DNA from 2 places in the Rhizobium sp. YTUHZ044 genome. Region 1 is predicted to be linked to the other one. Evidence: riboswitches for the same ligand, from Rfam matches in the RefSeq annotation. Region 1 holds a riboswitch; the other holds the start of a gene.
What was found. A riboswitch is a leader RNA that binds a small molecule or an ion and turns the genes downstream of it on or off. The one in region 1 is predicted to bind cobalamin.

Region 1 (4,422 bases):
AGCAGGTTCGAGGCGCGGATCGCGTGGTAGGTCACCGTATAGAAATAGATGTTGGTGAAATCGACGCCTTCCTCGGAGCCGTAAAAGATGCGTTCGCGGGCGAGATAGCCGTGCAGGTTCATCTGGCCGAGGCCAATCGCATGGCTCTCGTCATTGCCTTTCTCGATCGAGGGAACCGAGGCGATATGGCTCATGTCCGACACCGCCGTCAGCGCCCGGATCGAGGTCTCGATCGTCTTACCGAAATCGGCCGAATCCATCGCCGCTGCAATGTTCAGCGAGCCGAGATTGCAGGAAATGTCCTTGCCGAGATCCTTATAGGAGAGGTCGCCATTATATTCGCTCGCCTCACTCACCTGCAGGATCTCCGAGCAGAGATTGCTCATGGAGATGCGGCCGGCGATCGGGTTCGCCCGGTTCACCGTGTCCTCGAACATGAGGTAGGGGTAACCGCTCTCGAACTGGATTTCGGCGATCACCTGGAAGAATTCCCGCGCCTTGATCTTCTTCTTCGAGATACGGGCGTCCGCCACCATCTCCCGGTACTTTTCCGTCACCGAGATCTCGGTGAAGGGTACGCCGTAGACCCGCTCCACGTCATAGGGTGAGAACAGGTACATGTCCTCATTGTTCCTGGCGAGCTCGAAGGTGATATCAGGCACGACGACGCCGAGCGACAGCGTCTTAATGCGGATCTTCTCATCGGCATTTTCGCGCTTGGTGTCGAGGAAACGCATGATGTCGGGATGATGCGCGTTGAGATAGACCGCGCCCGCGCCTTGGCGCGCGCCGAGCTGGTTGGCGTAGGAGAAGCTATCTTCCAAGAGCTTCATCACCGGGATGATGCCGGAGGACTGTTTCTCGATCTGCTTGATCGGCGCGCCGGCCTCGCGGATATTCGTCAGCGACAGCGCCACGCCGCCGCCGCGCTTCGATAGCTGCAGTGCCGAATTGATCGACCGGCCGATCGATTCCATATTGTCCTCGACCCGCAGCAGGAAGCAGGAAACGAGTTCGCCGCGCTGCTTCTTGCCGGCATTCAAGAAAGTCGGCGTCGCCGGCTGGAAACGCCCGGAAATGATCTCGTCGACCATGTCACGGGCAAGCGCCTCATCGCCCCGCGCCAAGGTCAGCGCCACCATGCAGATGCGGTCCTCATAGCGCTCGAGATAGCGCTTTCCGTCGAAGGTCTTCAGCGTATAGCTGGTGTAATATTTGAAAGCGCCGAGGAAGGTCGGGAAGCGGAATTTCCGCGCATAGGCCTGATCGAAGAGGCCGCGGACGAAATTGAAGGAATACTGGTCGAGAACCTCCCGCTCGTAATAGCCCTCGGTCACGAGGTAATCGAGCTTTTCCCGGAGATTGTGAAAGAACACGGTGTTCTGGTTCACATGCTGCAGGAAATACTGCTTGGCCGCCATGCGGTCCTTGTCGAGCTGGATCCTGCCCTCATCGTCATAGAGGTTCAGCATCGCGTTCAGTGCGTGATAGTCGAGTGTTTCGGCCGCTTTAAGTGGTTTTGCGCCTGTATCCCGCGTCAGATTTGTTCCCGTGTCCAAAATCGTCCCATCCCGTCTTTGACATTGGCGACATCCTCGGCTGTTCCCAGGAGCTCGAACCGGTAGAGGTACGGCACCTGGCACTTCTTCGAGATGACGTCGCCGGCAAGCCCGTAGGTCTCGCCAAAATTGCTGTTGCCCGCGGCAATCACGCCGCGGATGTTGGAGCGGTTTTCCGCCTCTTTGAGGAAACGGATCACCTGCTTGGGCACGGCGCCCTTGACGATCCCTGGGCCGCCGTCCCCACAATAGGTGGGCGAGATCAGCACATAGGGTTCGCGAATGTGGATGTCTTCAGCGCCGACGGGAATGCGCGTCGCGCGCAATCCCAACTTCTCGACGAAACGATGGGTGTTCCCGGATCGGCTGGAATAATAGACGATCAGCCCCACCGCTTTTCTCCGGTCAGGAGAGCGCGCTGATCATGTCGGGGCGGAAGCCCGCCCAATGCTGCTCGCCGGCAACGACGACCGGAACCTGCATGTAGCCCATGCCAAGCACGCGATCGAGCGCTTCGGCATCCTCGGAAATATCGACGATCTCATAATCGACGCCCAGGCGATCGAGGGCGCGGTAAGTGGCCGTGCATTGGACACAGGCCGGCTTGCTGTAAACGGTAACGCTCATCATCTTCCTCGTGATGTCAGTGAATGCAGGACACAGGACTGGGATCGGGCGCCGTGCGACGTCCGGGGCAATGCTTGATAATGATCTGGCAAAGTTGGCGCTTTAAACGCCCGACATCATCCCTCGCAGGATGTGCACGGGCGGCGGCTTTGATGTTCTCGACATGACTTCAAACCCCCGAAATGCTCATGCGGACGTTCGGGGCAGCGCAACAGACACGGATCATTCCGCTTCATGCACGCGACCTTCCGGACACCCCGCCCGTGGACGTTTCGTTCGAGGCAGGTCTCCTGGCTCACGGGTCGAAGCACCCTGCCCCAGCCTTCCCGGAGCATCATGCTCCAGTGACCTGAAATCGGACAGTTGCTCGCCGCTTACAGTTGCGGGGGCAGCTCCGGCATTGTCGCACCATGATGGCGCAGCGCACCGTATTCCCGTCTTAGCCCGCGATCCTCACGAATCGAAGGAACCTTGAACACTAGATATAGTACGCGAATCGTAATTCACGTCAACGGATGGTTTGTGCATTGCGTTACGGCAGGTTTGAAATCGCTGCATTCCTGTGAAAAACATGGACAACGAAAGCTTAACGAAAACAGGCTTGGAGATGACCGTGGTGGGGCTGGCCTATAGCCAGCTGCCAGGCTGCGGATAGACGACGCAAAACCCGCGACGTCATCCTCGGCCTTGTGCTGCCTTGTGCCGACGATCCACCCAGGTCCATTCTGAAAATAAGAGCTTTCCTGCCAGATAATTGCAGTGGTGAGATGCTCGGCACAAGGCCGAGCATGAGACCTTGTCAGCAAACTGAGCGCCGACCTAACGGATGACCGGCCCCGAATCGCTGGTCTTCAAACCGCCACCGGCAAAACATTCATCCCCGTACACGAAGCAGCCTGAGCGCGTTGATCGTCACCAGCACCGTGGCACCGGTATCGGCGAGGATCGCCGGCCAGAGCCCGGTCATGCCGGCGATCGTCGTCACCAGGAAGACAGCCTTCAGCCCGATCGCAATGGTGATATTCTCAAGGATATTGCGCATCGTCCGCTTGGAAAGCGCGATCATCCGCGCCACGTCGCCGACGCGTCCATGCAGCACGGCGGCATCCGCGGTCTCCAGCGCCACATCGGTGCCGCCGCCCATGGCGATACCGATGTCGGCGGCGGCGAGCGCCGGCGCGTCGTTGATGCCGTCGCCGACCTTGGCGACGACGAAGCCCTGACGCTTCAATTCGCCGACGACCCGCTGCTTGTCTTCGGGCATCATCTCGCCGCGCCAGTCGATATCGAGCATGCCGGCGACGGCTGCCGCCGTCCGCTTGTTGTCGCCGGTCAGCATCATCGCCTTGACACCGGCCAATTTGAGCGCGGAGAGCCCCGCCCCGGCATCCTCGCGCGGCTCGTCGCGCATGGCGATCAGGCCGGCCGCAGTGCCATTGACGAGCAGCACCGATACGCTCTTGCCCTCATCATTGAGCCCTGCAATACGCGCTTCCTGCTCCCCGTTCAGCGCCCCGCACTCGCGGGCGGCGGGCGGCGACAAGAGATCCAATGTCTCGCCGCCGACCTTGCCGGTGACACCCTTGCCCGGCAGCGCTTCCAGTTCGAAGGCCGGCGGCACGGGCACGCCGTCCGCCTTGGCGCGGTGGAGAATCGCCAGTGCCAGCGGATGGCTGGAGCCCTGCTCGAGCACAGCCGCGCGCGACAGGAGCTGCGCCTCACCCAATCCGAAGGAAACAATGTCCGTCACCCGAGGCTTGCCTTCCGTCAACGTGCCTGTCTTGTCGAAGGCGACCATCGTCACCGTGCCGAGCGTCTCCAGCACCGCGCCGCCCTTCATTAAGAGCCCGCGCCGCGCGCCCGCCGACAGCGAAGCGGCGATCGCCGCCGGCGTCGAAATGACGAGCGCGCAGGGGCAGCCGATCAGCAGGATGGCAAGGCCTTTGTAGATCCATTCACCCCACGCGCCGCCGAGAAACAACGGCGGAACGACCGCGACAAGTGCGGCGACGACGACCACGCCCGGCGTGTAATAGCGAGAGAACCGATCGATGAAGCGCTCCGTCGGCGCCTTCGATTCCTGCGCTTCTTCCACCAGCTTGACGACGCGGGCGATGGTATTGTCGGCAGCGGCCGCCGTGACGCGAACCCTGAGCACCGCATCACCGTTGACCGTACCGGCATAGACGCCGGCATCGACGCCCTTGCGCACCGGCGTGCTCTCGCCCGTCACCGG
Region 2 (4,422 bases), 1.7 Mb from region 1:
ATGTCGGCTTCGCTCAGCTTGGCGTTCGCAGTGTCCTGCGCCTTGATGGCCTCGATGATGGCGGGATCGTTCAGCCAGGGCTTCACGTCGCTCTTCACGTAGTCGGCGATAGGGGCAAGCTTGGCATCCTCAGCCATCGATACGCTCATGGGCGCGACGATAGCGGCAGAGGTGAAAAGCAATGCGGTCACAACTCTCTTCATAACTGTTCCCTTCCTGTGATCAGTTGCTGAAAAATAAAGTCTCGTCGGGGGGGCGGCGTCAGAACTCCTCCCAGGCACCGGGAGAAGCGGCAACGGCTGCATTTCCTGCAAGCCGCGGCACGACGGTTCTGGTTTCCGGACGAGATTGACTGGCGCTCGGCTGGACCGGCCTCGGCTGACTCGCCAAGGATGCGCCGACGAGGAACCGGCCGGCCGAATCCTGCAGCCGGCGTCCCTGCGACAGCAGCTCTTGGCAGGCCGCGTTCGTTTCTTCGACCATGGCCGCGTTCTGCTGCGTCGCATGATCCATCTGGTTGATCGCGCCGTTGATTTCCTGCAGACCGGTCGCCTGCTCGCGATAGGACTGAACGAGGGTAGCGATGCTGTCGCTGATGCGGTTGATCTGCTCCTCGATCTTCAGGAGAGCGTCGCCAGTCTCGTTCACCAGCCCGACGCCGGCAGCAACCTCTTGGCCGGAAACGTTGATCAGGTTCTTGATTTCCTTTGCCGCATTTGCCGAGCGCTGGGCGAGTTCACGAACCTCCTGTGCGACAACCGCAAATCCCTTGCCGGCCTCGCCGGCACGTGCGGCCTCGACGCCGGCATTCAGCGCCAGCAGATTCGTCTGGAATGCGATTTCGTCGATGACGCCGATGATGCGGCCGATCTGACTGGAGGAGGTTTGGATCCGGTCCATCGCGCCGATCGCGTCGCGCACCACCGTCGCCGAGACGTGAGCACCTCGCTTGGTTTCCTCGACCAATTGTCCGGCATTTTCAGCCCGCTGCGACGATGTTTTGACCGTCGTCGTCACTTCATCTAGTGCCGCAGCGGTCTGTTCCAGTGCTGCCGCCTGCTGTTCGGTCCGTTTGGCCAGCTGATCTGCGGAGGAAGCCAGCTCGCTCGATCCGCCCTCAACCGCGACGGAAGCGATCTTTATCTCTGTCAGCGCGGCTGCGACGGCCTGGACCATGTTGTTGAAGTCCTGCCGCAATTTATCGAATTCAGGGCCGAGATCGGCAAGCTGGATCGAGAAGTCGCCGGCGGCCAGTCTTTCCAATGCGTTCGCAAGAGTGGTCATCACCAGCCGTTGCCTGTTGCCGGATTCTTCCGTCAGCAATGCGTTGCGGGCCCGTTCGGCGTCGAACGAGGCGGTCTGCTCGGCAGTGACTTGCTCTCTTTCGACCTTTGCGATCGCCTCGTGACGGAAGACCTCCAGCGCACGGGCGAGGAAGCCGATTTCGTCGCCATTCTCCTTGTAGGCGACGGAGGAGGCGAGGTCGCCATTCTGCAGCGCGCCAATTCGTTTGCTGAGGATCCTGAGCGGCCTGCCAACGAGGCTGCGCATGGCGAGGAGGAAAGCGATGACGGCGAGAACGGTGATGGCGGACTGCGTGAGCAGCGAAACGAGGACCTTCTGGCGGACTTCGGACGTGATTTTTTCGACAGACCAGTTCGTGACGATGTAGCCGGTTGTCTTGCCCGACTTGTCCAGCGGCAGCGGCGCGATAATCGTGACCAAACCGGCGGACATTCCGCTGTCATCGATCGTCGTTTTGTCGGGTTTTGCGCTGAGGCGGGTCGCCAGGTCGGCCGGCGTTGGCAAACCGGAAACGCCGTCGCGGGTCCAGCTGTCGACGGCAGCGAGCTCTGCGTTGAATGCGGCAAATTGCACAAGATCGAGCGAGGGATCGTCACGATACAGCGAATAAGCCTCGCGAACGGCGTTCGCCTTGCCCCATTTGACGCCGCCGGCGGCCAGAGATGCAAACTGCTTCGCATCCTTGGACCAATTTGCGTGGGCGCCATCAACCAGCGCCCGGGTTTCATACATCCATGTATAGGTGGCCAAGGCGGAAATGCCGCAGAGATTGACGGCAACGATAATCGCCGCCAGCTTGGCTGTCAGGGGCATCGTTTTCAAGAATTGGAACATCCGTGGAGCCTGGAATTGCGGCTCGGTCGACCATCTTCGCGACCGGCATATCAGCACGGCATCGACGCTGACGGTCACATCACGAGCGCTCATGCCCATGTCGGAGTTTGCGACCCAAAACGCGCAAAGGCAGTGTGGATTTGATGTGTGAATAAATCATAAAGTAGAGGAGGATGGGCGGGCACACAGAGGCTGTTTCCTCCTGCGACCAAAAGATCGCCGAGGAGGGGGTTGTCTGCCCGGTGATCCGCCCCTCGATCAGCCATATGCAGCCTGGTTTCAGGTTCGGTCTGCGTGCACTTGCCGCCGCGTCGTTTTCCTGAAATAGATGCGCCGTCAGGTGCCCGCCGTCCAGGCGGGAGAATCGGGAATCCGGTGCAAGGCCGGAACGTGCCCAACGCTGTAAGGCCGACGTCTGCCGCTTCATCGCGCCACTGGCTTTTGCCGGGAAGGCTGCGGCAGATGGATGAAGCCAAGTCAGAAGACCGGCCTGGCGAGATAGACCCAACCCGCGCGGACGGCGGGCGGTTGCGTTGTTGGGGATTTGACGATGCGACCCTTTGATGCGGATGCCCTTTCGGCGGCGTCCGGTTTTTCGCTGGCCGAGCGCGAAGCCGTGTATCACGCGATCATGACGCGGCGTGACGTGCGCAGCCAGTTCCTGCCCGATCCGTTGCCCGACGACGTCGTGGCGCGGCTCCTGACAGCCGCCCATCATGCGCCGTCGGTCGGCTTCATGCAGCCATGGAATTTCATTCTGGTGAATAGTCCAGCTGTCCGTGCGCGCGTGCGCGACGCCTTTGCCAAGGCCAACGAAGAGGCGGCGTCGATGTTCGAAGGCGAGCGGCGGCAGGCCTATCGGTCCCTCAAGCTCGAAGGCATCGTGGAGGCGCCGCTCGGCATATGCGTGACCTGCGATCCCACTCGCGGCGGCAGCGTGGTGCTGGGACGGACGCACAATCCGCGGATGGATTCCTATTCGACCGTTTGCGCCATCCAGAACCTCTGGCTTGCGGCCCGCGCCGAAGGGGTCGGCATCGGCTGGGTCAGCATCTTTCGTGAAGGCGACCTGAAATCAATTCTCGGCATACCCGAGCATATCGAGGTGGTCGCTTGGCTCTGCGCCGGCTTTGTCGATCGGCTTTATGATGAACCGGAACTCTCGGTCAAAGGCTGGCGGCAGCGGCTGCCGCTCGAGGAACTGGTTTTCCACGACGGATGGGGACGCAACGACCCTTAGCAATTACTGCTGTTGTGGTTGCGGGCCCGGCGTCGCCGGATTGGCAAGGTCGATCGAGCCCTGGTCGCCAGCAAGGAATTGCGGGCCGACCTGACGGACCTTGTTCTGCGTGGGGTCGTAGGGACGCTCGGGAACGGATGGCTGCGGCGGGACTGCTGCTGCCGCAGTATCTTTCGCCGGCGGATTGGTGCGGACCGTCGTGATCGAGCCCTGTTGCGGCGGTTCGCTCAGGGTCTGCTTGCCGCGCATCTCCTCGTAATAGGCGGTCAGATTGCAGGCGCAGGTATTTTTCTCGCCGGGAGCGCGGTTCTTGTAGGCAAAGGCGTTCTTCATGGCGCTATAGGGCGCGCCTGTTGCGACCGAGATCATGTTCGAGGCTTCGGTGCTGGTCACGTCGCGATAGAAGAGCTCGGTCTCGATGCCGGGGCACATCTTGGCGCAGGTCTGCGCATCGCGGCCGAAATCGACCGAGGTGGTGTTCGAGCTGATCGGGAAGAAGCCGCCGTCGCAGCTGCGAACGCAAATGGTGCTGACCGGCGAAAACATTTCGGCCCTCGGCAGGCCGTAAAATGGATCGGCCTCTTCACCGCCGCCAAGCGGGATGAAGGTGTCGGTGCGCATCGCCTGTTCCTCGACGCTTGGGGCAGGATCGCTGGCGCTGCGCTCGGTCGGGGCATAGAAATTGTCGCTGCTGCAGCCATTGCGTTCGAGGGCCGCCGTCAATTCCCGGCGCGCGTCGTCATCGCCGGCCTGGCTGCGCAACTCGTCGCGCTGATCCTGGAGATAACGGATATTGTCGACCATCCGGGCTTCGGCATCAGAAAGCTCGGCGCAAAAATCGGCATTCTCGCCGCCGATCACCACCATGCTACCCGAGGTGCAGCCATAGCTGCGCAGATCGTTGCGGACCTTGCGCAGCTCGAGGTTCTGCTCGGCGATTGCGCTGGCATATTGGCGCGCTTCCTGCCCGTTATTGTTGCCGATCGATCGTGGTAGGTCGGCCAGGCGACCACGCAGGTCGTTGCAGACGGCGCTGCTCTGTG

Region 2: it holds a riboswitch for cobalamin, as region 1 does, so the genes downstream of both, bluB (5,6-dimethylbenzimidazole synthase) here and nrdH (glutaredoxin-like protein NrdH) in region 1, are expected to answer to the same signal.

Annotation. Positions count from the first base shown of each region.
Region 1 is NZ_CP101426.1:3,857,518-3,861,939, forward strand. Features, by position in the region: gene nrdE (class 1b ribonucleoside-diphosphate reductase subunit alpha) at 1-1,559, opposite strand, end outside; gene nrdI (class Ib ribonucleoside-diphosphate reductase assembly flavoprotein NrdI) at 1,538-1,951, opposite strand; gene nrdH (glutaredoxin-like protein NrdH) at 1,965-2,186, opposite strand; cobalamin riboswitch at 2,450-2,675, opposite strand; gene NL154_RS18935 (heavy metal translocating P-type ATPase) at 3,061-4,422, opposite strand, start outside.
Region 2 is NZ_CP101426.1:2,188,369-2,192,790, reverse strand. Features, by position in the region: gene NL154_RS10930 (hypothetical protein) at 1-203, opposite strand, end outside; gene NL154_RS10925 (methyl-accepting chemotaxis protein) at 262-2,139, opposite strand; cobalamin riboswitch at 2,461-2,647, shown strand; gene bluB (5,6-dimethylbenzimidazole synthase) at 2,690-3,379, shown strand; gene NL154_RS10915 (DUF2865 domain-containing protein) at 3,383-4,422, opposite strand, start outside.